2 linked regions of the Fodinibius salicampi genome follow. The protein of the gene in region 1 interacts with the protein of each later gene in a pairwise test. Links are inferred from orthologs where the notes say so. Each region holds a gene or a part of one and is shown in the gene's direction. Other genes may lie near its edges. The genes, in order: ABEB05_RS13710 and rlmB.

Region 1 (15,803 bases):
CGGGCCAGCTTGATGGCTTCATCCACATCAAAATGACCGGTATGATCGATCCCCAGAGGAATTTCATAGCCAATGGTATCGCGCATTACCTTGACGTACTCCTCAAGGGCATCAAGTCCTTTTTCCGTAATCTGAACACGCGTGAATGGATGATCAATTTGGCCGTATTCTCCGGGCGTGCCAGAATACTGACTTTGAAGATCGCGACTACCTACCGGTGCATGGGCATGCGTATTGGTTAATGTTCCGGGAATATCAGCCACTAAGCCAATACCGATGTCCATCTTTAAAGCGGTATATCCTTTATCCACACGCGTTTTTTGCATCCGTTTAGCAAAAATATGGGGATCATCCGCCCCTGCTGTATCGGCATAAAGACGCACCCGATCACGATATTTTCCGCCCAATAGCTGGTATACCGGTACGCCATAGGCTTTTCCTGTGAGGTCCCACAGAGCTGTTTCTACTCCGGAAACCCCGCCCCCCTGGCGTCCATGATGGCCAAATTGACGGATAATTTTAAATATCTTTTCAACATTACAGGGATTTTTGCCTAATATTCTGCTTTTTAACATCAACGCATAGCGAGGATCACCAGCATCCCGCACTTCACCGAATCCCGATATTCCCTGGTTGGTATCGATGCGAATGATGGGAGTTCGAAAAGGAATACCATCAATCTCGGCAATACGCATATCCGTAATCTCCAAATCTGAGGGAGCCGAGTTCCGGTTAACCCTGGAAGTCGCATGTTCAATCTGGTTTCGATAAGGAGCCATCAGCAGGGAACCAAGTCCAAGCCCTCCCATTCCGGCCTTCTTTAAAAAGTCACGTCGATCAGTTCCTTTTTTATCTGATTTATTATTTTTTTTCATAATCCTATATCTCTATATCCCCTTATGGTTATAATAAATTTTGTAGCGTATTAAGTCATTAGTCGTCTAGTATGCTATCTATTGTCACCTGACTAATACCTATCTCTTCTTTTAGGTATTGGGTATTTTCTTCTACCCAGTTTTCAAAATTCTCCTCGATAGCATCCGTCCACTCGGTATCCATTTGCCCAGCAGTATATGTCCCTTCGCGGACCCGCTGGTGTGCGAAAGTATCCTGGGTTCGAATAACCTCAGACTGATCGACCACTTTCTCTGCCAAGTGTGCAGGAATAAAAATAACCCCTTCTTTCTTGGCCAATACCACATCGCCCGGCATAACCGTAACAGAACCGATGCGCGTGGGCGTATTCAATCCAATTAGCATCATTTCCTGTATAAATGAGGGATGCCAGGCGCGAACAAAAGCATTAAAGCCTTCAATTTCTGACAGCCCTTCCCGATCCCTGGAGGAACCGTGAAAAACCACTCCATTGCCGGAATTCGCGTAAATAGTATTTCCCAGCCGATCCCCAATCAGCGTACCATCCTTCACCTTGCCATAGCCGTCCGCGATATAGACATCCCCCTTTTCAAGCATATCGATAGGCCAGGTATTAGGCGGACCTGAACGCCCTGCCTCTTCGCCCTGGTCTACAATTTGCTTCTGTACCGCAGGACGCGCCGGCGTATAGGTCGCCGTCAAAGCCCTGCCCACAATGGGTTCTTCTGGATGCAGAATCTCCCATTTACCACCCTCAAACTGGTTATGGTAGCCTTCTTCCCGAATAATACCCCACGCTTCTTCAATCGTGACGTGCTCCATACGTTCAAGAATACTGTCGGGCACCCGGGGACGGCCGTCATCAAAGCGTTCCCCCTCCCACTCCGGAGTTAAAGCAATGAGCCGTTCTTTGGGTATTGTTTGCGCTTCCGACTGATATTGAAAGCAGACACAAAACATTAGAAGGAGTACTGGAATAAACTTTAAATATTTCATCATGTATTTTCTATATATTTCTAGTTGTTGTTTTTGATTAAACAGATGTAAAAATAACTGGCAGGTCGACCAGCAAAACAGAACACAGCTGAGTTACTTCTCTGGAGCCAAGTTTCACCTCTTCCGCAACCCTATGATATAACCGGTAGCGAATAGGGTTTCCCAAATAATATCCTTCACTTTTATATATTCCCGTAACCGGTGTAAGAAATTCTTCATCGGATGGATTAGGCTTCAGCTCAAAAACACCATAATCATTCCAGCGATAGCAATGGACTATATTTTATCCTTATTGTACCGGTATCCTTATAAATAAATAATTAGTGGAAAAAGCTTCTGTCCAATTCGAAGGCTAATATCCCAATCGCTGATATAACCGTTAATAATGCCCTATCCCTTAAAAAATCTTTGTGCGATTTTTTCATGATTCCATTGTTAATCCGATACAAATGTTACCATTGGGAAACGAAAGATTAATATACATACCCTTCGAAAGCTTGGTAAGCGATACTTATTCCCTCAAGCTTCTGATACTAATACGCTTATCCCTTGTCCATCCACCACAAAGAAAATATTATTTACAGAGTCTTATTCAAATATTTTTCTCTTTTCTAAAAAATATTGCAAATAAAAAAATTGGTTGCGCATCTGATTTAATGAGGAGCGAACGTTCAGCCTTTGCGCAATCTCATACACATCATTATCATTATATGATATGCCTTGGAATCAGGATACCTGGAATAGAGTCCCAGCTGCAAATTTATAAGTAAAGTTTTGCAGTAAATCGATTAATCCATATACCAAACTGACTACCGAATATCGGCAATGGTGTCAATAATTAAGTGGGCATTTGTACCGGATTATCCGCATTCTGCCATTTGCCAAAAGTGGCAAACCAAAGCCTCCAAAAAATCATCATAAACGGGAACGGTATTCCCACTACAAAGAAATATTTACTAACAGGATGATAAATTGAAGAATAAAGAAGTATCTATTTAATCAGAATAACGATTCACTTTATTTTCTCCGTTATCCCAAATACTGCCTACCAGATTAAATAAAAATGGCCGTATCCATTTCCTGAAGGAGAGGATACGGCCCTGACTAATATTTAGTCGTTTTCGGAAAAGGCGGAATCAAAGGCCCCTTCGGCAGCGGGGAAATCGATATTCTTAACATATCGGCAAGATTCCTCGGCACCAAACTCACGATCCATACCGCTGTCTTCCCACTCAACGGAAAGCGGCCCGTCATACTGAATGCGGTTCAATGCGCGAACCACCCGCTCAAAGTCAATCCTTCCGCGACCGATAGAAACAAAATCCCAGTACCGGTCAACATCACCAAACTCCAGGTGTCCGCCAAAGACTCCCGAACGGCGGGTTTCAGAAGACCACCATACGTCTTTCATATGTGCGTGATAAATACGGTCACTGAATTCCCGGATAAACTGGATATAATCTACGCCCTGGTAACCCATATGGCTCGGATCGTAGTTAAATCCAAAAGCTTTTCTGCCGTCCAGTGCGTCAATAGCCCGCTCGGCCGTTACAATATCAAAGGCTATTTCGGTAGGATGCACTTCCAGACCAAAGCGCACGCCTACATCATCAAATACATCGAGGATGGGATTCCAGCGGTTGGCAAAATCTTCGAATCCTTCGTCAATTAATCCCGGCGTATTCGGAGGAAAGGAATACATCTTTGACCAGATAGAACTGCCGGTAAAGCCATTTACCACATCGACACCCAGCTTAGCGGCTGCCCTTGCAGTATCCTTTATTTCCTCTGCAGCCCGCTGGCGCACCTGTTCGGGTTCACCGTCACCCCAGATACGGCCCGGAAGAATCTCCTTGTGTCGCTTATCGATGGGATCGCAAACCGCCTGACCCACCAGGTGATTACTGACCGACCATACCTTCAGATCATACTTGGCGAGCAACTCTTTGCGCTGCTCGCAATAACCATCTTCACTGAGCGCCTTTTGAACATTAAAATGATCTCCCCAACAGGCAAGCTCCAGTCCGTCGTACCCCCAAGAGGATGCCTTTTCTGCTATAGTTTCCAATGATAAGTCAGCCCACTGACCAGTAAATAAAGTTACAGGACGTGCCATAATTTTGAACGGTTTAGTTTAATATTTTCTTTTCATATCGAGCTTGTTTAGTCTCGTTTATTTACGATAAAATGTCAAAAAAGAATCTTAAATGTTGAAATAACTTTTCTTACGGATATATATAACCTGATTCAACAAGAAAAGATATGAAAATCCCTGGTTTGACCACCTCAATAGCTAATCTTAACAGACAATATCCATCCCTCCTTTACGGCAATAATTTTGGGATATTATATTTGTCAACGCGCTTAACGGCTAAATCTTTTCTAACTCCGGATAAAATAATAGCCATGTGTCATCCCAGATACCGACCGCACCTTGCCATGTAATAATAGCGCTATTACCACTGGGAGTCAGAGACACTACCACTACTACTTAGTAACGCTATCACTGGGAGTTAGAGTCACTATGACCAGGAGTTAGTATCGCTGACTCCAAGAGTTAGTGTCACCGACACCAGAAGTTAATATTACTGACACCAGGAGCAGCCATGGTTATCGTTACACAAGAAAAAGCCTGCGCCGTAGAATCTATCAAAGCACCCTCCTAAGAAATATCCCACCGATCCGGAGGGAATACAAGGCCGGGAATCAAGTCCCCCTTTCGGCACGGCCGTTGAAAAGATACTGCATGTAAACTGAAGGAGGCAAGGGGATGATTTGATACATTTTGTTTTTTGTAATCACTAATATTGTTCCATTCTTGAAAGGGACAAAACATAAATGCACCATGGCATAATGGTTTAGGCAACCCTTTTTGTGTTTTTATTGATAAGCAGTGTCCATTTTTTGTCACCAAAAAATAGACGAAAAAAGTGCTGGGGAATAGCAAGATATTGTTTTGTTATAAATCTCAATACGGGGAGCGCCGGGTTGCGTTAGTTGTTTTTGCTCTTAGCGTTCCCGCTATTCCCCAGACCCCGGTTTATTTCTTTGTGCTCCAATGGACTTATCCTGTTCGCAAGGCTGGTGGGACATTATTCCAACCCACCGGCCTTAGCAGGTGAGGCGTGGAAAGGGAGCGGGAGGTACGAAAGAGAAATAAATGGGGAAAGCTGTGATAAAAGCAGGAGATACTTCCGGACTTTCCCCTTGTTGGGGCAACCGAATAAACGAGATCTTCATTTATTTCCGTACCGAGCGATGCCGAACGCCGAAGCCGGTTCGCCGGTCGTTTTTGCTCCACTTTTGGCGACCAAAAGTGGTAAGGAAAACGTTAAAAGACGGGAGAAGATAAAGAACATTTCCCGAGATAAAAGAGCAGAATTTTTAAACATGTCTCCTTGTCTTGTTCCATTTTTGTAACGACCCAAAAACGGCGCTAGCCCCCCCTGGAATCCTGACAAGGGACATTTTTATTTATCCTACACCTAACAAAATAAGGCGTACAACTTGTTATAGTTACTTTTGGAGCAGCCTCATCAGAGCGGTTAGGGAATTTTTTAAAAACTTATTAATTCCTAAATAAACACTTAAAGACTTTTAAGAATACTCTTTAAGCGATCCCACGATTCATTACGCGCCTGCACATTGGGGTCATCTTTCGGCGCTTCGGGATCATCGCCGCTGCGCATATAAGCGTGTCCCGCCCCCTCGTAGATTTCGTACTCATAGGTTTTCCCGGCCTTCTCCATCATCGCCTCGCTATCTTCAATCGTCGCATTTACACGCTGGTCATCTCCTCCGTAGAATCCATAAACCGGTGCTTCAATGCGCTTATAATCTTCATAATTGTCAGGCCCCGTCCCGTAAAATACCAGGGCCGCTTCAATGGCATCGCCCGCATTGGTGGCAAAGCGGAAGGATTGAGACCCGCCCCAGCAAAATCCTGCTACAGCAACTTTCCCGTTCCCCGCTTTTATGGATTGTGCATACTCAAGCACGTTCTTCAAATCCTGCGTTACCATTTCGGCATCCAGATTATAAATGGCCTCGCGTGCCGCGTCAGAGTTTTCAAAATCAGAGGTTTTCTCTACTCCATCCACGGTATTGGAAATAAGATCCGGGGCGACGGCTATATACCCGGCTTCGGCCAGCTGATCGGCGAAACTGCGCGCCCAGTCATTAAGTCCGCGATTTTCATGGATCACAATAACCACGGTAGCATATTCTGAGCTTTCAGGGTATGCCACAAAATTATGCATCGTACGTCCACTCGATTCCAATTCAACCCACTCGTGGTGACGCGGAGAGTTTTCAAGCTGCTGTACGGCATAATCCTGTGCAAAAAGTGATGTAGCAAGAACAACCGTAAAGATAAATGTGAGGAAGGATTTCATAATAAATACCCGTTTAATTAACTGTTTCCCGCTCTTTCTTTTTTGAGTAGGACTTCTGCTTCAACTACTAAAAAAGCCCAGACTGATAACTAACCAATTTTGCAAACTTTTGAAATGATTATTTTCTCTCCTCTCTGCTTTTAACTATTGCAGTCAATATAGAATGTATAAAAAACGACGGATACATTACATACACTGTTTATCACGCCCCAGCTTCCGATCCCCAAAACAAAAAATCCCCAAGCAGCTATATTCAACTACTTAGGGAGATATGGTATATGATATATAGTATGGAGTAGCGTGGGGCGGAATCGAACCGCCGACCTCCGGGTTATGAATCCGACGCTCTCACCAACTGAGCTACCACGCCATTCAAATCAAGAGTTGCCAAATATATAACTTTTCTATCAAAATATTAAGGGAAAAAATCTCTTTTGCATCTTTCCGAGAGCTAATCCCCCCGCAGGCGCTCATGCCTGCAATCCGATTGTGTGCCTATCCTTAAAAGGGAACCCAACTTCTTTTTTGAGGGTCCTGTTTTTCGCCTTATTTTTAGCGTCTGAATTATAAACCTTTTTTCTATTAGTAGAATAACATGGCTAACAAAATCACGGAACGCACAGAAGATTTTTCACAATGGTACCAGGATGTCATTCGCGAAGGTAAACTGGCGGATCATTCCCCGGTGCGCGGAAGCATGGTGATCCGCCCCAATGGATTTGCCCTGTGGGAAAATATGAAGCAGGCCCTGGACCAGATGTTTAAAGATACCGGCCATGAAAATGCCTATTTCCCGCTCTTTATCCCGAAATCCTTTCTTTCCAAAGAAGCCAAGCACGTGGAAGGCTTTGCCAAAGAATGCGCCGTGGTAACCCACAGCCGCCTTAGAAGTACCGACGACGGCGTGGAAGTAGACCCGGAGTCTAAGCTGGAAGAAGAACTTATTGTCCGGCCCACTTCTGAAACTATTATCTGGGATTCCTACCGGAACTGGATTCAATCCTACCGCGACCTTCCCATTCTTATTAACCAGTGGGCCAATGTCGTCCGCTGGGAGATGCGCACACGCCTCTTCCTGAGAACCATGGAGTTCCTGTGGCAAGAGGGGCATACCGCCCACGCCACCAAACAAGAGGCGGTTGAGGAAACCACGCGGATGCTGGAAGTGTACCGCACCTTTGCCGAAGACTTTATGGCCATGCCAGTCATTAAAGGAGTGAAAACGGAATCCGAACGCTTTGCCGGTGCAGAAGACACCTATTGCATCGAAACGCTCCTGCAGGATAACAAAGCGCTGCAGGCTGGGACCTCGCACTTCCTGGGACAAAATTTTGCAAAGGCTTTTGACGTGAAGTTCCAGAGTTCGGAAGGAGAGCATGAGTACGTCTGGGCTACCAGCTGGGGCGTTTCAACACGATTGATCGGTGGACTTATCATGACACACTCGGATGACCAGGGATTGGTTCTCCCTCCAAAATTGGCTCCAAACCAGGTGGTTATCGTACCTATCTGGAAGAGTGATGAGGAAAAAGAAGAAGTAATGGATTACTGTGACGATATCGTCAGTGAGCTTAAAGAACGCGATATCCGGGTTAAGGTGGACGACCGGGAGAACATGAGTCCGGGCTGGAAATTCAATGAGCACGAAGCTACCGGCATCCCGGTACGGCTCACCATCGGGCCTCGCGACCTTAAAAACAACAATGCCGAACTGGCCCGCCGCGATACACTGGATAAAAATATTGTGGAGCGCGAGGGACTGGCCCAACGAGTGGATGATCTGCTTAAGACCATCCAGGAAAAGCTCTATACTACAGCGAAGGAACGGATCGAGGACAATACCCACTCGGTAGATTCCTACGATGAGTTTAAGGACATCATCGAAAACGAGGGGGGCTTTGTCTATGCCCACTGGGACGGCACTGCTGAAACCGAAGAGAAAATAAAAGAGGAAACAAAAGCAACTATCCGCTGTATTCCCCTCGAAGACGGAGAAGAAGGAGAATGTATGGTAACCGGCAAGCCTTCAAAACAGAAAGTTCTTTTTGCACGGGCTTACTAATCAATCATACAATACATATTGAAACACATTTCACCAGATAGCGGTACCGGCCTGGACAGATACCTCGGGAAGAACGTGCTGGCCCGGGTGGTATCCGACTTGCTGAATCCGCTATTTCTATCCCCGCTTGTGATCTTTATTATCAGCTGGATATTACAGTTACCCGCATTAACTACCTTTCTGGTAACTTCTGCGGCCCTGATATTTTATACCATTATCCCGCTGATCCTGGCTTTTTACCTGATCCGTACCAAGCATATAATTTCTTTGGATCTGCCGGTACGGGAAACCCGGAGCCGATTATATATTTATTCCATCATCAGTGCATTCGTACTTTTCCTGATTTTCCTCTTTAATCTGGAGAGCCTGGACCCTCTCATCGTTATTATTTCAGCGATCTATTTTATCAATCCGATCATAAGCCTGCTCATTAATTTCTCTTGGAAAATAAGCATCCACACCGGTGCTCTTGCTTCTGCTGGGGCTATTCTCCTCGGCCTTACTTTCTTCTACCCTTCATTGGCGAGCCTCAACTCTTATATTTTTTCCTTAACAATCCTTTTTCTACTTTTACCAGTGATGGTTTGGTCGCGCTATCGCCTGAGCGTCCATACCCTTCCGGAACTTTTGGGTGGAATTGTCACCGGATTCGGACTGACCATAATCGAACTCTTTTTGTTCAACAATCTCTGGTAATTATGCTTAATGCTCCCGTATCACATTATCTGTTTACCGCTGCACAAAGCAGAGATATCGATGAACAGACCATCAATGAAATCGGTATTGAGGGATTTACCCTTATGGAAATTGCCGGTTATTCGGCCAGTCAACAAATACTAAATATTTACCCTGAACTATCTCACGGGATATATCTCTGCGGAAAAGGAAATAATGCGGGTGATGCATTGGTTATTGCCCGATACCTGATCCAGCACGATATCAATGCATCTATCGTATTTTTAAGCGGTATGGATGGTCTTTCTCCGGATACCCACAAGAATTTTGAACTACTCAAAAAGTTTGATCCGGAGAATAAGATCTCTATTTATGACAGCTGGGATGACTTCTCAGGACAGGCCTCCTTCGATTTTATTATTGACGGCATGCTTGGCACTGGTCTGGATAGTAACCTTCGCGGGGATTATCAAAAAGCCGTTCAGTGGGCCAATCAGCAATCGGTACCTGTTTTTTCCATAGATATCCCCACCGGACTTCATGCTGATTTGGGTGAAATCATGGGAAAGGTTATTAAAGCCGATCATACCTTTACATTCGGAGGACGCAAACAAGGTTTTTATCTGCAGGATGGCCCACTACACACCGGTCAGGTCACCTACTGCGAATTACCATTCCCCAACGAGCTCAAAACTTCCTGCAATACCTTCTTAATAGACGAATCCTGGGTGTCGGAACATCAGTCGTCGCTTGGAGTTCACAAATATGATACAGGTGTTCTTTATATTATTGCCGGCTCGGAAGGATTGACCGGTGCCGCTGTCATGGCTGCTAAAAGTGCCTGGGCCGAGGGGCTGGGCGCCGTTTTTTTAGTATGTCCACGTGGATTGCTCTCAGTTTATGAACATAATCTTCCTTCGATCATAAAAAAACCGGTGGGAGAACAATCCGATACCTGTTTCAGCGAAGCACACCTGCCGGATGTCCGGCAAATTGTCGGGGAAAAACAGGGAGCGGTTCTGTTAGGTCCCGGACTGGGCCGAAAGGAAGAGACCGTACGCTTTGTAATAGATTTTCTATCCCAAAATAACCGGAAAACAGTTATAGATGCCGATGCCCTGTGGGCCCTTGCGCAATCTCAGAAGTGGAAAGAATTTGAGGAAAAGCAATGGATTTTAACTCCACATCCCGGTGAGCTTGCGAGACTGCTGGAACAGGATGTAAAAAAGGACTATCAAAGATTAAATTTGGTTCGTAATTTCTCCGCTGAGCATAATGTTACGACGCTATCCAAGGGCATGCCGGGTATAGTATCAACTAAAAACGGAGACAGCTATCTGACAAATTACGATACCCGCTATTTTGCGCGCGCCGGCAGCGGAGATGTGCTTGCCGGTAAGATATCAGCTTATTTGGCACTCGACTATTCCCCCGAATACAGTTGCGCGCAGGCTCTTTTAAACGGAAAGAAAAAACTATTTACCTATTTAGATACCAATAGAGATCTACCGGAACCAACAGATTTTATATGAAACCTACCGCGCTTTACACTTTTCTGGCAAATAATACCTATCTCCTGGTAACCGCTATAGTAGGACTCACTATATTAATGCTGGCCCTTATGCTGCTGCCGGCCGAGACGTTCTCCCACAGTAAGTTATTTAGCTACGACAAGATCGGCCACTTTCTTCTGTTTGGGAGCTGGACGCTTTTGCTCGGACTTTATCACAATATTGCTCTCTCGGGCAACACAAGTATCTGGATCATCTTTCTCATTGGCACCTTTTTCGGAATATTTGTAGAGTTCCTCCAATATAGCCTTCCCGCCCTGAACCGCCATGCCGATGTTTATGACATCCTTTTTGATGCGGGCGGCTGCCTGGTTGCGGTCTTTCTCCTCCAAAAAATAATCCCTGAAGAATAATTTTACCCTAAAGAGTTGATAATAACCATATTTTATTATTATTTAGTACTAACTACTTAGTATTAAAAACTTAATATTATGGATTATCGACGAAAAGAACCCACAGCTAATCTCAGAACATACTATACTATTTTCCTTCAAATTGCAGTTATAGCTGTTTTGCTCATTTTCATTGTGGCTACCAAAATAGAATTCCAGTCCTCTCAGCAAAACGTAAATTTAGTCGAAGAACAGGAAGTGCTTGAAATGGAGGAAGTCATCCAAACAGATCAAGAGGAGATACCTGCTCCCCCGCCCAAGCCACAGGTACCGGTAGAAGTGCCTAACGACGAGATCATTGAAGACCAGGAAATTAACCTGGATGCCGACATGAACCTGAATGACCCGCTGGATATGCCGCCCCCCCCCGACGAGGAAGAAGAGGAGGAAGAGGATTTCTTTATGGCCGTGGAGGAGATGCCTAAAATTAAAGGCGGACAAGAGTGGTTGTATGACAATGTAGAATATCCGGAGCGCGCTAGAAAGTCGAACATTGAAGGAAGGGTTACGGTTCAGTTTATCGTAACCGAAAACGGTAAAGTAGAAGACCCCAAAGTTATCCGCGGTATTGGCGGCGGATGCGACCAGGCGGCGCTGGAGGTTATCAAAAAAGCCGAATTTACGCCGGGACGTCAGCGCGGCAAACCGGTGCGGGTTAAAATGTCCCAGCCAATAGTTTTCCGATTAACAAACTAAGCTTTGCCATTGATATAAATGGATCTGCTTCCAATTTCTATTGGGTTATCATTGCAATAATTATAGTTGTACGTAAAAAAATATAGCTGATTTATTTGCTTTAATAGGGTAAATGTATAAATTGCAATTATATATAAAATAACCCTGAAACATAAAGCTTATTGTCATGTCAAAACAAGGAAGCAGAAAAACTGCCGAAGCAGATCTGCGTAATTACTATACACTTTTTTTGGAACTTGGACTTTTGGCTGTCCTTCTCATCTTTGTTGTAGCTACAAAAATTGATTTCCGGGCATCTCAGCAGGATGTCAACCTAACACAAGAGCAGGAAGTAGTTCAAATGGAAGAGGTCATTCAGACTAAGCAGGAAGAAATGCCCCCACCACCGCCCAAACCACAGGTACCGGTAGAGGTTCCCAACGATGAAGTCATTGAAGACCAGGAAATTAACCTGGATGCTGACTTAAATTTTGATGAGCCGCTGGATATGCCGCCGCCTCCCGCAGAGGAAGAAGAGGAGGAAGAGGATTTCTTTGTAGCCGTGGAACAGATGCCTGAACTGATTGGCGGGTTGGCCGAGCTGCAACAAAAGATAAACTATCCCGAGCGGGCAAAACGCGCCGGAATAGATGGCCGGGTTATTATTCAGTTTATTGTGACTGAAACCGGTGATGTAGAAGACCCCAAAGTTATTCGCGGCATTGGCGGCGGATGCGATCAGGAAGCCCTGAGAGTAGTGAAGGAAGCGAAGTTTCAGCCTGGACGTCAACGCGGCAAGCCCGTACGTGTCCAGTACAGCCTTCCTATTATATTCCGCCTGCAAAACTAATTTTACATTAAATAACAAAGTATCTCAAAGGCGCACTTTTTGGTGCGCCTTTGCTGTTTTGAGCCCTTCTAACCTCTCCACGAAATGGTTATACAATTTTTTTTGTTTAAAAAAGTTACAAAAGTAGAAATTGGATATAATTATTTGTTTCATTAGGCAAACATTAACGAAATTGTCTTAGAATCAGTGCGGAGGATGTTATGAGTATACAAGAAAGAAAAGAACCCGAATCCGATTTAAGGAAGTATTACACGGTCTTTCTTCAGTTGGGACTTGTGGCAGTATTGCTGCTTTTTATTGTAGCAATGAAAGTGGAATTTGTCGCAGATAGTCCGGATACGGATCTCACCGAAGAGCAGGAAGTGGTTGAGATGGAGGAAGTCATCCAAACACAGCAAGAGGAAACCCCTCCCCCCCCGCCCAAGCCACAGGTGCCGGTAGAAGTGCCTAACGACGAGATCATTGAAGACCAGGAAATTAACCTGGATGCCGACATGAACCTAAATGAACCGCTGGATATGCCGCCACCTCCCGAGGAGGAAGAAGAGGAGGAAGAGGATTTCTTTGTAGCGGTAGAACAGATGCCCGAACTGATTGGCGGGTTGGCCGAGCTGCAACAAAAGATAAACTATCCCGAGCGGGCAAAACGTGCCGGAATAGAAGGTCGTGTTATCGTCCAGTTTATTGTAACTGAAGATGGAAATGTAGAAGACCCCAAGGTTGTTCGGGGCATTGGCGGCGGGGCTGATCAAGAGGCCCTTCGCGTGGTCAAACAGGCGAAGTTTAAGCCCGGGCGCCAACGTGGAGAACCGGTACGCGTTCAATACAGCTTGCCTATTATCTACCGTCTGCAAAACTAGTTTTACTTAACCAGTTATTTTCATAAAAGAAAAGGCCGCTGTTCTTGCAGCGGCCTTTTCTTATTTCTATTCGGGAGATATGATTTAATATCGGCATTACATAACTAACTTATAACTCTTCGAGGACCTCTCTTAAGTTATCATATCCCACTTTTCCTTTTGCTTTTTCCAGAGGAACCCATTCTACTTTCTCAATCCCTTCTTCTTTTTGTGGCACGAACTCATAGTTGTTGGAATTAAGCTTCATCAAATACCAGTGGGTTGTTTTTCCATACCTGGTATTCGACCGCTCATATTCATGATAAGTCTCTATAAGCGGTGAAACAACGGTTGGATCGGTTTTAAGACCGACCTCCTCGGATACTTCGCGTATGGCACATTCCTCGATCGATTCCCCCTCTTCAAGCTTTCCCTTAGGTAAATCCCATACGCCCCTGCGATGTATTAGCAATACTTTGGGATCGGAATCCTTATCAAGGGTATCTACAACTACTCCGCCCGCCGCAGCAACTCGTTTCAGGGTATTACTCTTCTTGTCCTTCATCACTTTCATCCTCTTTTTCAGTCTCATCGGCATAGTTCATACGCAGATTATTCAACGTCTCTTTCAGATAGTTATCCAACTCTTTGGGAAGATTTCCTTCGGTAAACTTCTGCAACATTACCAGGGTATCAATGGCAAACTTTGCCGACTTCAGTTCTCTTTCTACTTCCCCGGTGTTTGGGTTTTCAATTTTCCCCATCCCCATCATCGCTATTTGCTGATGCTGCTGAACAAGCATCATAAATAAAAGTTGTTGCTGTTTATCTTCTGATAAGTTATCTCCGTCAAAATTCATTTGATCCATATGCTACCAATTTTTAATAATTAGATGATTTTGATTAGGAATAAACAGATTTGTAATTATTCCATTCATTCGATATTGTGCTTCAATGTTCTTAATCTGACTCTAAAAATAAATGAATTAATCAGAGGCATGAAATATTTTTTGCTGGCATGCACCTTTCTATTGTTAACCAACCCCACTATCGCCCAGGAGTTTGAGCCTATATTCAATGGGAAAGATTTATCCGGCTGGACGATTCACGGTACCGAGCATTGGTATGTCGAAGATGGCGAGCTGGTATGCGAAAGTGGCCCTGATAAAGAATATGGTTACCTGACAACCGATAAGACCTATAAAAACTTTGTTTTAAGCCTGGATTTTAAACAAGAATCCAATGGAAACAGCGGCGTATTCATTCGATCCAGTGTTGAGGGGACTAAAATAGAGGGCTGGCAGGTAGAAGTAGCCCCGTTAGGTTCTCATACCGGGGGAATTTATGAATCTTATGGTAGAGGATGGCTTAAAAAACCCAGTCCGGAAGATGAAAAGGCACTAAAGCCCGGGGAATGGAATCATATGGTTATCCGCGTGGAAGGCGATAAAGTAACCAGCTGGCTGAATGATAAAAAAATGGTCGCATTGGAGGATCAGAAAATCGGTCAGGCAACCGGTTCCATCGCCCTTCAAATCCACTCCGCAACCGAAGGCAATGAGGTCAAAGTCAGGTGGAAAAATCTGCACATAAAAGTTCTGGATTAGTATTGCCTCCTGTTTTCCCCAATGATTAAACAGATTATTTTATTCTGATTTGAAACTTTAATTATTGCTTTTTACCAAGTACCTTTGATAGCTGATATTTTGTTTAATTTTTATTTAACCTAATGGCTCATTTACATCCTTTTAAAGCGTGGCGGCCGGACCCAAAACGGGTAAAAGAAATTGCCTCTGTTCCTTACGACGTTATTACTTTTGATGAAGTGCAAACGATAGCTGAAAACAACCCCCATAATTTTTTACATGTAAGTCGGCCGGAAGTTGACCTGCCGGATAATACAGATCCCCATGATGATGCTGTATATGAAAAAGGGGCTGAGAACCTTCAGCAGTTGCTGTCCGGGAAAACACTTCAACAGGATGAGCAACCTTCTATTTATATTTATCAACTCATTCGGGAAGGACGAACCCAAACAGGAGTTTTTGCCTGTGTGTCGGTAGAGGACTACGATAATGAAGTGATTCTCAAGCATGAACTGACTCGTCCTACTAAAGAGGACGACCGCACCCGGCATATTCTCACGCAGCAGGCTCATGCCGAGCCCGTTATGCTTACGTATAAGGATGATGAAAAGACTCAGGATCTCATCGATCAGGTAACCCGAGAGGAACCACTTTACAACTATGTGGCTCTGGATGAGGTACGACATAAGCTATGGAAAGTTGAGCATACTGAACCATTTGAGAATGCTTTCCAGAACATTCCAAAGCTTTATATTGCAGATGGACATCATCGGTGCAAAAGTGCGTCCCGTGCTGCTGCAAAGATGAAAGAGGAAAATGAGAACCATACCGGAGAAGAAGAGTATAATTTTTTCCCGGCGGTAGCCTTTCCGATGTCTGATATGCAT
Region 2 (15,774 bases), 170 kb from region 1 along the record:
CGTATTTTCAGGATACTGAGCACTGGCTCCCCGATGGGCAATCACTAAAAAACTATCATCATTCGAATGATATAAAACAGGAAGCGACAAATCTTGTGACATAAGGGGCTGAGCTAAGATACCAATAGTAAAAAAAATGAATGCGCCGGCAATAAAAGTTAATTTATCCCTGTCCATGTAGCTGTTTCCAATTCAAATATTCAACAAGTTCCCGTAGCTGTTTTTTCTGATAAAAAATAAGTCCCACATTAATCCCAAAAACCGCCACTATGATAATGAAAAACGTTTGGCTAAGCTCCGTGATGTCAAAATAGAAGGAATAACCAAAGATAAGCACAGCTGCAATATTCACTGCCAGCATAATCCATTTATTCCGATCCTTTTTCTTCAGTTCTTCTATCTGTTCCTGCACAGATAGCGACTGCGAGTCGTCTTTAAGGTGAATTTTGAGATACGATTCCAATTTTTCCTGCTCTTTTTCGTTGCTAAAATCAGTCATGCTAATTTTTCGATTCGGTCACTCTTTTCATTGCGTCACGCAACAATTTATTGGGATCGTGCATCTTTGTAATCGTATGGTACACCAAGAAACAACCTATCATCGTAGACAAGCTGGAAATCATCGTCAACAGTGTTGAGACCCAAATCGGCTGTATAAATCCCAGTATAGAAACAGTAATCACGGCCAAACCAACCCCTACCTGACTGATTCCCGCAACTAAGCTAATAGTTGTTGACGAATGGATCTGGTTGATCCACTTCGAAATACCGGTACTGTACGCAGAATCTCTTATATTAGGCTCATCCGATGGTATTTTCCAATTATTATGTTTTCTGGATTTACTCATAACGGATATCCAAGATTAGTAGGTCTTTTGATTACCTACAAATTAACTGAAATTGTTGTTTTTTCAACCTTATTTTTTCATGTCAGATTCCCAATCCGATATTTATATCTACGGTCGTAACCCCATTCGAGAAGCTCTTTCAAACAAAGCCGAGCATATCGAAAAAATTTTTGTGCGCAATTCCCTGCACGATAACCAGATTTCGGAAATTTTTGAGCAGGCCTCGAATCATAGGATCCCTATCTCGCACGTACCTGGCCAGAAACTCTATGAGCTGGTTGGTTCGGTCAATGACCAGGGCGTGGTTGCCTTAATAAGTTCTACTCCCTACCAAGATTTCAACAACTGGCTGGATACCGTAGACACCGAATCCTATCCAGCTATTTTACTTTTAAATGAAATTGAGGACCCCGGAAATTTTGGTGCTATTCTTCGCACTGCTGCGGCAGCTGGCCTTTCTGCCGTTATCGTTCCAAAGCACCGTCAGGCTCCTGTTAATGCGACTGTTTACAAAACATCGGCCGGCACAGCAGGACGTATTCCTATTATACGGACCGGCAACCTGAATCAGGCTATTATGAAGCTTAAAGATGAGGGTTTTTGGATCGGAGGATTGGATATGGCGGGCAATCAGAACCTTTGGGACTTAAAAGTAGACAGGCCCCTTGCTTTTGTCATTGGCAATGAAGAACACGGCATTCGGGAAAAGACGCTTGAACACTGCGATTATCACTTTCAAATTCCAATGGAAAATGAGGTAGAATCTTTAAACGCCTCTGTGAGTGCGGCATTGCTTAGCTATGAGTGGAAACGCAAACGATAAGGTAATTTACGTTTACTCGTATAGGAGATAATCCGCCCGCTGCTGTCTAAACTGTTCAGCCGTTTGGCTCCAGTGTTCAAGATACGATTCATTCTCCAACTGTCGCATCAATTCTTCTTTATTAATACCGCTCAGCTTTTGGATAAAATCATTAAGCTCGGCCTCGGGAGTCGCATCCAGCATCGTTGCCAACATGCGAACGCCCAGATGCACCGGATTATTAAACCGTTTCAGATCCGTAATTTGCAGTTCCATACCGTGGCAGCGTTCCCCTTCAAACTTAGGATTTGGGGCCTTACCAGGTATCGACCGGGGACGAAAGGAAATACGTTCAATGTTAACCCCGTTAAAGTCACGGCGGAGCCGGGCAATATGACTGGTAGAAAGCGTAGCTGCGGGAGATCCCACCTTTAAAAAAGGATCCGCAGTACCCCGTCCCTCCGAAATATTTACCCCTTCGAAGAGTACCGTTCCCAAATATACATAAGCGTGCCGAAAGGTTGGTAAATTAGGGGATGGCGGAATCCATTCAAGCCCCGTCTGCGGCCATGTCATTGACCGATCCCATCCCTCCATGGGAATGACCCGAAGCTCTCCTTTTTCTTGAAATTTAATCCATTCCTCTCCGACCATCATTTTTGCCAATTCTCCCATGGTCATGCCATGCGCCATCGGAATGGGATACGCTCCCACAAAGGATTTATGCTCTTCCTGAAGCATCCAGCCGGAAATATAATTTCCGCCTGCAGGATTCGGCCGATCCAATACCCAAACGGCGACCCCATGTTCTGAAGCCGCCTCAATAACATTTCCCATCGTCACATTGTAGGTATAAAAGCGAGCCCCCACATCCTGCATGTCGAAGAGTAAAATATCTACCTCATCAAGCATTTTTTCCGTAGGTTTTTTATTCTCACCATAGAGTGAAAAGACCGGAAGCCCGGTAGCCTGATCAATTCCATCCTCAATGGTCTCTCCCGCTCCCATATCTCCACGGAAGCCATGCTCAGCTGCAAAAAGAGCTGTCACATTAATATCCCTGGCTATCAATATATCCAACATATGGATGCCTTCCACCCGGGCTGTAGGGTTCATTACTAGTCCTACGCGTTTCCCCTCTAATTCTTCAAGATGATTATCCAACAAAACCTTGGCACCTACTGTAACCGCCGCATCATCCGTGCTTTGGGCTTGACAGCCTATGGTCAGAAAAATAAGAATTGATAAAAAATATGATCTATACATTATCATTGATCATTATATATAACAGAACTTACAAAAAAATAAACTTCCCACCGCTATCGCAGTCCCAAAATAAATCTTAGGAAAACCAGGCTGCTGATTAAAAATAAGAACAGCCCGGTTTCCCTAAGCGATTACCCTAAGCTTTATTGGCTACTACTTCCTGCTCGGCAAAGAAAAAGTTGGACTCTTTCTTTCCATTTTCTACTGAATCGGAGCCATGAATAATATTTTCTCCTACACTGTCTGCAAAATCCGCACGTATGGTACCTTCTTCTGCTTCATCCGGATCTGTAGCTCCAATGAAAGTACGGAAATCTTCAATCGCATTTTCCTTTTCCAGAATCATTGGTACGCAGGGACCACTACTCATAAACTCGCACAGTTCATTGTAAAAGGGGCGTTCTTTATGAACCGCATAAAAACCACCGGCCGTATCTTTGGTTAACCGGGTCATTTTCAGTGCAACAATTTTGAAACCTGCTTCTTGAATGCGACGAGTTACCTCGCCAATTAATTCTTTCCGTACACAATCAGGTTTTAGAATGGTTAGCGTTCGTTCTACAGCCATAAATAATACTCTTTTTTATCGATTAGTTTTGAAAAGTGAATAGAACCCAAATATAACGCTTAGAATGTTAATTCCCGAAGTCATTTCTTCCCGTTTTATAAGAACAAACAAAAATTAATTACCGCTTGAGGGCTACCGTATCTTACATTAGCTTATCTACTGAAAAGGAAGCATAGCTTTCTTCTGCAATAATCACTTTAAATTACTTTTAAGAAAATGAATAACAGTAACAAGAGTTATAAGAATGCCAATCCACCTATTGCACATAGCTCAAAGAACATGTCGAGTAAAAAAAATATAGCACTTGTCGCTCACGATCACCGGAAAGAAGATCTGATCGACTGGTGTGACTTCAACCAAGGTTCTCTTTCTAAACACAATTTATTTGGCACCGGTACCACAGGACAATTAATTGCCGATAAGATAGGATTGGATGTAACTCGTTTTAGCAGTGGCCCACTGGGAGGTGACTTACAGATAGGAGCCGCTATTTCTAAGCACGAAATTGATATGATGATTTTCTTCTGGGATCCACTACAGGCCCAACCCCACGATGTAGATGTTAAGGCTCTGCTTCGCATCGGGGTATTATACAATATTCCTGTGGCCTGTAATCGATCGTCTGCCGACTTTATGATTTCGTCTGAGCTGTTCAATGACAGTTATGACCGTTTTTTGGTAGACTATAGTCAGCGCTTTACAAAAGAAGTTGATGAAGAAGAATGACCTCAAATAAAAACAAACAGAATACAAATCGACTGGCGGATGAATCCAGTCCCTACCTACTTCAGCATGCCCACAATCCGGTAGACTGGTACCCCTGGGGGGAAGAAGCCTTTGAAAAGGCCCGAAAAGAGGACAAACCGGTATTCTTATCCATTGGCTATGCCACCTGTCATTGGTGTCACGTTATGGCTCATGAATCGTTTGAAGACAAAGAAACAGCAGCCATGATGAACCAGGCATTTGTCAATATCAAGGTCGACCGGGAAGAACGACCTGATATTGATAATACGTATATGCCCGTCTGCCAGATGCTTACAGGTAGTGGAGGCTGGCCCCTTAATGTATTTCTTACACCGGAAAAAGAACCCTTTTATGCTGCGACCTATATTCCGCGCCGGGGGCGCCAGGGAAGACCCGGCATGCACGAGCTTATCCCCTGGATTAGTCAATTATGGGAAAAGGAACGCTCAAAGATTAAAAAATCCACTGACCAAATTATAAAAGCGTTTCAAAAGTCCAATAAATTCTCTCCGGGCAATCCGCTCGATTCATCAGCCGTAGACAAAGCTTACCGTCATTTCAAAAAACAGTTCGATAAGCAACACGGTGGATTCGGTTCCGCCCCAAAGTTTCCCGCATCACATAAGCTTATGTTTCTACTACGCTATGCTAGGCAAACGGGAGATACCGAAGCTATACAGATGGTAGAAAAAACCCTAACGAATATGCGGCAGGGCGGACTATTTGATCAGGTAGGATTGGGCTTCCATCGTTATTCTACCGATCGCCACTGGCTTTTACCCCATTTTGAAAAGATGTTATATGATCAGGCTATGCTGATGATGGCCTATACTGAAGGGTGGCAGTGTACAAACAATTCTCTCTTTAAAAAAACAGCTGATGAAATTTTCCATTATGTGCAGCGGAAAATGCAACATGCGGATGGTGGATTTTATTCAGCTGAAGATGCAGACAGTGAAGGAGAGGAAGGGAAATTCTATGTATGGAGCATTTCAGAAATCAGGGAAGCTCTTCCTCAAACCGAAGCAGAGTTGGCTATCGAGGTATTTAACTTATCAGATGAGGGTAATCACCAAGATGAAGCCACTGGCCGAAAAACCGGAAAAAATATTCCGCATCTAACAAAATCTATTTCCCAGCTGGCAAATGAACGCAATATGTCTTCAGAAAAGTTAAGCCAGCTCATTCATTCCATTCGGGAAACACTGCTGGAAGTGCGAAGTGAACGTACCCCTCCCCTACTCGATGATAAAATATTAACCGACTGGAATGGTCTTATGATTGCTGCACTGGCCAAAGCCGGACGAGTTTTTGAGGAAAAAACATACCTCAAACAGGCTGAAAACTGTTTTTCATTTGTAGAAAGTCACCTGTGGAATAATAGTACACTTAAACATCGCTTTCGAAACGGTAAAACAGCGATTGATGCCCATGCCGACGATTATATCTTTTTGACCTGGGCACTTATTGAACTTTATGAATCTACGTTCAAATCTTCCTATTTAGAAAAGGCAATAACTCTTAATAAAACGCTTATCAATCTTTTTTGGGATGACGAAAATGGAGGTTTCTATTTCACATCCGAGTCGGCCGAAGAGTTGTTGGGAAGGACGAAAGAGCTTCATGATGGCGCCCTTCCTTCTGGTAATTCCGTAGCCTGGTCAAACCTGCTTCGTCTCGGGCGTCTGACCGGCAATTCCAAATGGGAAGAAATGGCGGACCAGATGCACCAAATTTTTGCTGATAACATGCAAAAGGCTCCCACCAGCTTTGGCTTTGCCCTCCAAAACGTTCTGTTTACATTTTCGGGAGGAAAAGAAGTCATTATCAGCGGAGAAAAAGATAAGAAATCCACACAGGATTTACTTCAATCTTTGCAGGCCCGATTTTTGCCAAACACTCTTGTCTTATTAAATGATCCAGATGATGATTCAATAAAAGAACTAGCCCCCTTTCTTAAAGACTTTCCTGTGAAGGAGCAGGAAGCCACTGCCTATGTTTGTCAAAATTATAGTTGCGAACTACCAACTCATAACGCTGATAAAATGATTGAACTAATAGAAAACGATACCTGATAGATTACCTATTTACTTATTCCGTGGATAATTCTATAACGGTAACTTCAGGCGGGGCATCATACCGAATGGGAGCCAGTGTAAACCCTAAACCGTTGTTAACATGGATCGGCAGATTATCTTCCCGGTACAATCCTCCGACATAAGGTGTTTCCCGTCCTGCTGCCGAAAAACGCATTCCTAAAAATGGTACATGTATCTGTCCGCCATGCGTATGGCCAGCCAGTATCATATCATAATTGCTATTCTTACTACTCTGAATCAGATGGTCTTTGACCTGGTGAGAAGATAAAATTTTCAGCGTAGCTGCTCCGGCCGTCTCTGTGAGCGAATCAACAACAGCAGGAGAAGAACTTTTACTATATACTTCCGTTACCCCGGTAATCAATACCGAAATAGAGCTGTCAACTTCTATAGTATAGTTTTCATCCTTTAGCAATGGAATATTTTCCTGTTGGAGAGCCTTTTCTACATTTTCCGTTCCGGCCCAATAGTCATGATCACCGACAACAGCATAGGTCCCCAAAGGGGCTGCTGTTCGTCCAAATTCTTCGGCTGAGCTTTTAATAAAATCAGTACCATAAGAGATAAGATCCCCGGTAAAAACAACGATATCCGGCTGCTCCTTATTTATTTTATCAACATAATTTGCTATCTCGCGGCGGCCGGTGTATTCATCCCCCTGAATATCGGTGATATGTACGATTCTAAATCCATTCATCTTTTCAGGTAGGTTTTTAACCGGCAACGTAACATTATTTACTTCTACCTGTGTGGTATCTCTGTAGGTCTTCCAGCCGGTAAAACAAAAGATAATCACAAAAAGGACGAATAAACTCTGAGCAAACAGGTACTTTATGGTCTGCCTTTGATCGGATACAAATGAGGCGATGAGCTGTATGCCATCTGCTATCAATACCCAGGTGGTTAACTGAAAGACAAACACCAATCCAAACCAAAACCAGTAGGTCAACAATTTGGGGAACTTAAGGATATCTATATCACCAACAATATAGAAATAGACAAGAGCAGCTGCCGGAAAAAGATAAAAGGAACCAACTATCATGGGCAAAGTAAAAGACCATCCGGATGATTCCGGCAAAAGAATACGGGAGCTATAGCGATATCTCCAGATCAAATATAAAACAGCCGGCAGCATTAGCAGCGCCACTAGCAAAGTCATCCTTAAAAGCCAGGGCAAATCAAATAAATTTTATTCCTTGATATTTTAGTTTAGGGAAAGGGAAGCCAACGTCAATTACCATCAACACTAGCGATCATTCATCTTTTGGAAAAGATATTGTTGAAAATTCATCAATTTAACATCGGAACTTACTTCGAGCAGCGAGCGATCTACCGGAGTTTTACTCACTTTCGTAGCCTCCAATACCGATCGCAATTCACCTTTTGAATATAGTTCTACTCTTAGCGGAAAATATTTTTCTTTAAAAATAATATCTGCGGGGAAGCTACTGCTAATCAGGGCATCCATATTATCGTTCCATGGTTCGGCCAACATTCCCCAATTAACGTCTATCTCTTTTGTCATCCATACCACTGAGTTATCGTTTTCTCCATCCTCCTCTTCTCTGAAGATAAACTTTTCAGCCTTGTATCCTCTTATATCCTTTGTATCTCCGGTTCTGCTGTACCGAATATCATAATCATCTGCAGTTTCCTTAGCATCATTTCCAAACATTTTCATCATAGAGGTAATATCTGACTTCGCAATTTGAAGCGCCTTGCTATCACCCGTCAGAAATACAAAATCCTGTTTATCCAGTCGCACCAAAACCCCTTCTGTTTGAATAGATTCCATAAATTGGTATTGATTCTCTCCCTGCAGTAAAATACGGTCAGGCCTGACATAAAGATTAAACCCATCAGATTCTTTTTCCTGCCCCTTGCTGTATTCGTAGGTTTTAAAGGTAATTTCTCCTTCAAACTGTGCGGTTGCGGGTTGCGTAAAACAAGCAACCATGAGCATTGCTGACAAATAATAGCTGGCCTTCTGCATAGTAAAATTATTTAAAGTTCATAGTTGATAATAATGTTTGGTAGTCGTAGACGGATATCCACCACCATATGTTACATCCATTCAATAAAAAAGTCTGCCCAAATAATATTTGAGCAGACTAAATAACGAACAGCATTCATATAAATTATGCTTCTTGTAAAATATCGGTATCGATATTCACTTTATGTATCCATCCCCCGGCAACTACATCGTTCCCTTCATAACAGACTACTGCCTGTCCCGGGGCAATGGCTTCACGACCAGTGGGAAAGGTTACCTCTATTTCATCATCTCCAGTTTGACGGAGATGGCCGATTGCACCATCATCATTATACCGAATAGCCCCGGTAACTTCCATTTCACCACCAGGTACTTCCCCATATTTGCTGAGATTAACATTCTTAGCTTTACAGGTTGTACTAACCAAGTCTTTCTTTTCCCCAATAGTTATTACATTTGTGTCGGGATTAATATTGGTAACGTATACCCGTTTCCCCATTGCAAGATCCAATCCACGACGCTGGCCGATGGTATAAAAAGGATACCCTTCGTGCTCACCAACAATATTTCCATCCTGGTCAACAAATTTGCCGCCCTTCACGCGTTCTTCCAGACCATCAACACGATCTTTAAGAAACCGACGATAATCGTCATCCGGTACAAAACAGATCTCGTATGAATCAGGCTTATCAGCTACTTTATTAAGTCCGAACTCTTCTGCAAGATCCCGAATCTCTGTCTTTTCATAACTACCTAAGGGGAATTTTGTGCGAGCTAAATGCTTCTGCTCCACACCCCATAAAGCGTACGATTGGTCCTTACGCGGATCCAGACCGCGGGATATCACGTACCGGCCGTTCTCTTCACGTACGTTTGCATAATGTCCGGTTGCTATAAATTCACAACCCAGATTATCTGCACGACGCAGTAATGCCGCCCATTTAATATGCGTATTACACAGCACGCAGGGATTAGGTGTACGCCCGCTCATATAATCTTCCACAAAACGATCTATTACCCAATCACCAAATTCATCGCGAATATCTACGATAAAGTGCTTAAAACCGTATTTCACGGCAATCTCACGGGCATCATTCATAGACTCAATTGTACAACAACCCGTTTCCTTGTCGGATTTACCCCCTACCCGAGAGTAATCCCATGTCTTCATCGTAATTCCGATGACGTCATATCCTTGTTCCTTGAGCATTACAGCGGCCACGGAAGAATCTACTCCTCCACTCATCGCCACTAATACTCGTCCTTTACTACTCATGTTTTGATATTGGTGATTAGTTATTTGTTATCAGATCAGCAAGCAATAGCTAATAGTGAATAACGAACTGTAAAAATACGAATTTTTTATGTAAATCTTATGAAGAAGGCGGTTGTCTTATTGAGTCAAAGTCTCTTGATTATTGCTGCATTTCAGTAAATGGTGAGGCCAAATAACAAAGAATACGTAATCAAATAACTACATATACAGGTATGGCTTCCAATCTTCTTGCACACTCCCCATGACAGACTGTAAAAAGGTAATATGAACCGGCCGATAGGGTTTTCGTTTTAGCGGCATTTCAGCTTCTTTCGGCGTACGATTTCCTTTTTTTACGTTACAATCGTCGCAAGCTGCTACAAGGTTCTCCCAGCTGTCTCTTCCCCCTCGGCTTTTAGGCATAACATGATCAATAGTAAGATTGTAAGCAGCACCGCAGTATTGGCAAGTATTGGCATCACGTTTTAGAATATTCTTCCGGCTAAGTACAATCTTGTTATATGGGATATTAATATAGCGTCGCAAGCGAATAACCGAAGGATACGAATATTCCTCGCTCACGGTACGCAGGGTGCGATCGGGATAGTCGTGTAGCATTTCGGCCTTATCCAAAAAGAGAAGCTTGACCGACCGATGTACTGAGCATACACTTAGCGGCTGATAATCCTTATTTAAAACCAGAACATTTGCGTCCATGGTAGTAACAAATTTATCCGATAAAACTCCTTAAGCATTAATAAATGGTTATAGAAAATCTTTAGTGTGTAGAATCAACATTAAATTTTGCTTAAATGCAAGGTCAGATAGACAAACTATCCTGAAATGAGCCTCTTATCCAAAGAGATAATTCCAAATACCTACTTTTATATCGGGATTAATGGCTACAGCCAACGCAATGGATACAGCCAGGCCGAATAAGGCATAGCCAGCATCTTTACCGACCAACTTCAGGCTTTTTCCAAATGGCTTTCCCTTACCACGGGCATCTGTAAAGCTCATCGCGATCTCTCTTCCTGCCAGTAAGCCTATAAACACCCAAGTAGTACTCATAGGAACATTACTCTGTATTTTAAAAATATATAGAATAATAGCATATACGAAATCAATGATGCTGGCTGATCGGATATCCCGTACATCCGACTTCTCCGTAACTACCTTTTGGATCCTATCTCCCCGCATGTAGAACAATATTCCTAAACCAAAAAAGATATAGAGGGCAAAACCCAGAAACTCTGCCAGTGAAAGGGAGCGAGGGAGATAGACGGCAATATTCGCTGCATCCTGCATAATCCAAACCGACCACAGGGTACCACTGGTAATCCATTGAAAAACCGTCCACCATTTTTTCGGCTCTCCGACAAAATACTTTCTGATTATCCGTGATAATGCAATCCAAGTAAAAATAGCTACTACAAAAGCTACCAGGTATCCCGAAAGACTCTTTACCAGAACCTGTCCGATAGCGGAAGCGCTGGCTGAAAAGCAACTCAATAATAGGAAAGTAGTGGAAACCGGCATACGCATGCGGGTTAGCAGCAATAGAAAGATAGGGGCAGCAATTTGTAGAAAACTAAATGACTGGGGCGCTTCAGAAAATCCCTTGGCGGCCAAACGCTGGTTACTCACATCCCCATCAAACATATACCAACTATAAAATACCGTTGCCAGGAAAATTCCTCCAATAAATAACCACAAAACCCACCATCGTTTATCCTCATTAGAAGCAAGAAATGTACCTATCGTTTGAATGCTGTCGTTTGCGATAGCCGAATATCCGGCAAGGGCAAAACCAATCCATTTAGCGATCCCGGCATAGGGAAAAGTAACACCGGCTAAAATGAAGAAAAAGCCAATCAGGGCTATAAAAGTCCGCTCTTTCCGAAGCATAATCCGAACACGAGGAGATAGGAAAGAGGCTAAAGATAAGGACGTGGTATCAGAATCCCGGGAATCAGACATTTATCAATTTTTAATGATAGACAAGATGCTAAGATGATCACGAAGCCATTTTTAAGGCTTTAAAGATGTATAAATAACACAAAAAATGCATATTAATTTCAGTTTAATATTTCTTCGCTACCAAAGAATAGGCTATTTATAACCACCATTCATAATTTTTTTCAAAAAATTGTGCTTATATCATCTGAAAAATTTTTTATAACTTCTTTGCATTACTAATGGGACAAAAATCAGCCAATCCCATACAATAGAAATGCTAATTCCTCACACTTGGATTTCCTTCTATGTCGAACAAAGAAAAAATGCGTACAACTGGCTATTACAAAGAACCGGGACCCAAGCTAAATGAAGAGTCCCCATTTAAATCTATGATGGAGCGCTTTCAATTTGCTGCCGAAATACTTGAGCTCGATGAAGGCATGTTCCAGTATTTAGCTAATCCTGTTAAGCAAATTACCGTCTCAATACCGGTTGTAATGGATTCGGGAGATATTCAGGTTTTTGAAGGTTATCGCGTTATCCATGATAATGTTTTGGGACCATCCAAGGGAGGTATTCGCTTCGCTCCGGATGTTAATATCGAAGAGGTAAAAGCATTAGCTTCCTGGATGACATGGAAATGCGCTATTGCCAATGTCCCGTTTGGTGGGGCCAAAGGAGGCGTTAGGTGCGATCCTAAAAAGCTTTCAACATCGGAACTGGAGCGCCTAACCCGACGTTATACGGCAAACATGCTTGAGGTATTTGGTCCGGATCGCGATATTCCCGCTCCCGATATGAACACCGATGAGCAAATTATGGCTTGGATTATGGATACTTACAGCATGAATGCTCACAAAACCGAAACCGCTGTAGTAACGGGAAAACCCATCATCCTGGGGGGCTCACACGGACGTAAGGAAGCAACTGGACGTGGAGTTGTGACGGTAACGCTGGCTGCCCTCAACAAGCTTGGCTTAGCTCCCAATAAATGTCGAACGGTGGTACAGGGCTTTGGAAATGTTGGATCGGTAAGTGCGAAACTAATGTATGAACAGGGCGCTAAGGTGATAGGAATCAGTGATATTACAGGAGGTTATTACAATAAAAACGGTATTGATATTATCGATGCCATAGAATTTGCCAAAAATAACGGTAACTCACTGGAAGGTTATCCCGAAGCTGATAAAATAACAAACGAGGAACTGCTTCAACTCGATTGTGATGTACTCATTCCGGCTGCGAAGGAAGACCAAATAAGCCCCCGTAACGCTGATAAGATTAATGCGCGCGTTATTGTGGAGGGAGCTAACGGACCTGTTACGGCAAATGCCGATGCTATTTTAGAAGGTAATGATATTATGGTTGTACCCGATATCCTGGCAAATGCGGGAGGAGTAACCGTTTCTTATTTTGAATGGGTTCAAGACCGGCAGGGATATTTTTGGACTGAAGAACGAGTGAATCGACGCCTGAACCGTATGATGCGGGCTGCGTTCGACAATCTCTTTAATGTAAAGGAAGAACATAATATCACACTCCGTCAGGCTGCATATGTTTTTGGAATTAATAAAGTTGCTACTACTTTAAGGATGCGTGGAATTTACGCATAACAAAACACATACCGGCTTTTACTACTTGTTTTATATATAAAAATCTTTATTGTTATTAATTAGTTCATGGCTTCAGCAGACCAAAAAACACTGTCTATACCCTCCTCCTATGAAGCGTTGGAACAGCTGGAGCCTTTTGTCATTGAACTACAACAATGGGCGTCCTTTTCGGACGAAGATCAGAATCGTATCATGCTGGCACTCAGTGAAGCAGTAAATAATGCGATAGTTCATGGTAATGATTTGCAAGAAGATAAAACTGTAACCATCAGCGCCAGCTATCAAGATCGACAATTAGATATTTCGGTGATGGATGAGGGAAAAGGTTTTGATCCGGAAAGTATTCCAAATCCACTTAAAGAACAGAACTTACTCAATGAAGGGGGACGTGGCGTTTATCTGATGAAACAGTATGCCGATAATGTGATCTTTACTAAAAATGGTTCTAAGGTTACCATGAATTTTGAGATCGGATAATCCCTGTTATTCACCCGCTCCTTCCCCGGTAAGTTGACCACTTAAACGAAACAAATTTGTTTCGGCAACCTTTGCTTCGTATTGTGCTTCAATAAGCCTGTTTTCTGCACTTACTAGTGTTCGTTGTGCTTCACGTAGTTCTAATGAACTTATCGTTCCCAGCTTAAAACGCTCGAGCGCTATACTAACAGACCTTTCCGCATATGTTAGATTTTCTGATTCTAACTTTACAAGCCTTAAGGCGTTAATATAGTTCTGATAATCGCTGTCAAGGTTTGCCTGGATGACTTCTCGCTGCTCCTCCAAGGCCAGCTGTTGGTTTTTAAGGGCAATCTCAGCATTACGGATACGCCTGTTTATATTAAATCCATCAAAAATATCTACCGAAGCTGTAATACCATAGTTAATGCCGTTAGTTTCATTAAAAGCTAAAAACCCTGCGCCCGACTCATTTTTATTATAGTTATATCCTGCATTTACAGAAATTTCCGGATAGCGCTCGGCCTTCACCTCTTTCACCTCCAGCTCAGCTATCTCCTGGCTCATCCTAGCCGCCGTTAATTGCACATTATTTGTCAGCATCTGCTGTTCAAGGTCGGTATAAGCTAGTTGCTCATCTAGAGGTATGTTTTCAACAACCGCAAACTCTGTTTGGCTGTCACGGGCCAAAAGTTGATTAAAAACAATTTTAGCGTCTTTTAAGGCCGTTTCCTGACGAATCAAAGCGGCACTATCTGCATTCAAGTCCGCTCTTGCTTGCAACAGGTCATATTCCGAACCGGAACCGAGGTCTTTCTTGGTTTCAGCGATTCGGATACGCTCCCGGGATATCTCTGCCGTATTTTCAAGGGCATTCAATGACCGCTTCAATTGCGTGATGTTATAATATCCAATGATAATCTCCTGCAGTGTCTGCTCAATGGTTAACCGTGCCTGCTGTTCTCCCAGTCTTTCGAGTTCATTGAAGCGTTCATAGCTGGTAAACATCCGCAAGCCGTCAAAAAGTGTCCATTCCAACGAAACTCCGGCACTGGTGGTTGTTGACTCCGCATTTTCGTCTTCCCGGTCAGGCAGACTGCCTTCTGAATATACTGTCCGACTATCTTCAACACTGCGCGACTTGGAAATATTAGCGGACAAACGTGGCAGAAAACCGGCATTTCCCAAGGAAGCATTGTTTTCTGCAATGGCCGACTCATTGTGTGCTATTTGAATGGCATAATTGTTCTGAAGCCCCAACTGAATGGCCTCATCCAATCCTAGTGTATCCTGAGCCTGGCCAGCATGGAATAATCCTATACCACTAATAATTACTAGTATTATAACGCGCAAAAAAGATTGAAAACTAAACATTTTGCAACTCCAGATTTTCTGCTTTTCTAACCAATTCCTCATCGATACCGTCATCGGCTGATTTCTCGGAAGACAGGTAGGAATAAATAGCCGGAATGATATATAGTGTAAGTAAACTCCCTATGATCAATCCGCCAATGATAGCAATCCCCATTGAGGTCCGGCTTTCTGCTCCGGCGCCCAAGGCCAGAGCAATGGGTAAAATACCCAATACCGTAGATAAGGAGGTCATTAAAATAGGCCGAAAGCGGGCTGCTGAAGCATCAATAATTGCCTCTCTGATATTGAGTCCTTGCCGCTGACGCTGATTGGCAAATTCAACAATGAGAATACCGTTCTTTGTAACCAGACCTATAAGCATAATCATCCCAATCTGGCTGAATATGTTCAGCGTTTCATTGAAATACCATAGCGTCAATAGCGCGCCGGTTAGTGCAAGGGGAACCGTAAACATTATAGTCAGAGGATCTCTGAAGCTTTCGAACTGGGCGGCTAGTACCAGAAATACCAATACCAGTGCCATTAAAAAGGTAAACAAGAGACTCGAAGAACTTTCCTGGTAATCCCGCGACGGTCCGGCCAGAGAAGTGGTAAATGAATCATCCAGCTCGCTATCAGCGATTGCATTCATGGCATTTATACCATCTCCAATTGTTTTTCCGCTTGCAAGCCCGGCCGAGATGGTAGCCGATGCGTATCGGTTAAATCGAAATAGCTGTGGCGGACTGCTTTGCTCTTGGAGTTCTACAACATTGTCAATCTGTACAAGGGTACCTTCATTATTCTGCACATAT

Evidence for each region.
Region 2: the proteins of ABEB05_RS13710 (region 1) and rlmB interact in binary tests that used the Escherichia coli proteins (3 or more experiments, as listed by UniProt). The link is inferred for Fodinibius salicampi from one-to-one orthologs.

Annotation. Positions count from the first base shown.
Region 1 is NZ_BAABRS010000004.1:26,698-42,500, reverse strand. The notes cover bases 8,453-11,280. They hold ABEB05_RS13710 (NAD(P)H-hydrate dehydratase), read left to right. Parts: upstream 8,453-9,026; coding sequence 9,027-10,535; downstream 10,536-11,280. Other genes in these bases: ABEB05_RS13700 (energy transducer TonB), read left to right, coding at 11,006-11,280; ABEB05_RS13705 (VanZ family protein), read left to right, coding at 10,532-10,927; ABEB05_RS13715 (hypothetical protein), read left to right, coding at 8,453-9,024. Outside these bases: ABEB05_RS13750 (mandelate racemase/muconate lactonizing enzyme family protein), read right to left, coding at 1-875; ABEB05_RS13745 (RraA family protein), read right to left, coding at 934-1,875; ABEB05_RS13740 (sugar phosphate isomerase/epimerase family protein), read right to left, coding at 2,984-3,988; ABEB05_RS13735 (hypothetical protein), read right to left, coding at 4,937-5,173; ABEB05_RS13730 (dienelactone hydrolase family protein), read right to left, coding at 5,460-6,266; proS (proline--tRNA ligase), read left to right, coding at 6,862-8,328; more of ABEB05_RS13715, read left to right, coding at 8,347-8,452; more of ABEB05_RS13700, read left to right, coding at 11,281-11,662; ABEB05_RS13695 (energy transducer TonB), read left to right, coding at 11,829-12,491; ABEB05_RS13690 (energy transducer TonB), read left to right, coding at 12,692-13,351; ABEB05_RS13685 (NUDIX hydrolase), read right to left, coding at 13,461-13,895; ABEB05_RS13680 (DUF1844 domain-containing protein), read right to left, coding at 13,876-14,199; ABEB05_RS13675 (3-keto-disaccharide hydrolase), read left to right, coding at 14,329-14,937; ABEB05_RS13670 (DUF1015 domain-containing protein), read left to right, coding at 15,060-15,803. UniProt on the Escherichia coli protein: Bifunctional enzyme that catalyzes the epimerization of the S- and R-forms of NAD(P)HX and the dehydration of the S-form of NAD(P)HX at the expense of ADP, which is converted to AMP.
Region 2 is NZ_BAABRS010000004.1:190,039-205,812, reverse strand. What follows is about bases 1-2,799. They hold rlmB (23S rRNA (guanosine(2251)-2'-O)-methyltransferase RlmB), read left to right. Parts: upstream 1-927; coding sequence 928-1,671; downstream 1,672-2,799. Other genes in these bases: ABEB05_RS14440 (exo-beta-N-acetylmuramidase NamZ family protein), read right to left, coding at 1,684-2,799; ABEB05_RS14450 (hypothetical protein), read right to left, coding at 501-848; ABEB05_RS14455 (hypothetical protein), read right to left, coding at 164-499; ABEB05_RS14460 (glycerophosphodiester phosphodiesterase), read right to left, coding at 1-177. In the rest of the region: more of ABEB05_RS14440, read right to left, coding at 2,800-2,916; ndk (nucleoside-diphosphate kinase), read right to left, coding at 3,053-3,484; ABEB05_RS14430 (methylglyoxal synthase), read left to right, coding at 3,764-4,210; ABEB05_RS14425 (thioredoxin domain-containing protein), read left to right, coding at 4,207-6,306; ABEB05_RS14420 (metallophosphoesterase), read right to left, coding at 6,323-7,489; ABEB05_RS14415 (hypothetical protein), read right to left, coding at 7,577-8,323; tRNA 2-thiouridine(34) synthase MnmA, read right to left, coding at 8,469-9,599; ABEB05_RS14405 (HNH endonuclease), read right to left, coding at 9,798-10,295; ABEB05_RS14400 (hypothetical protein), read right to left, coding at 10,431-11,558; ABEB05_RS14395 (Glu/Leu/Phe/Val family dehydrogenase), read left to right, coding at 11,861-13,150; ABEB05_RS14390 (ATP-binding protein), read left to right, coding at 13,217-13,627; ABEB05_RS14385 (TolC family protein), read right to left, coding at 13,634-14,980; ABEB05_RS14380 (efflux RND transporter permease subunit), read right to left, coding at 14,973-15,774. UniProt on the Escherichia coli protein: Specifically methylates the ribose of guanosine 2251 in 23S rRNA.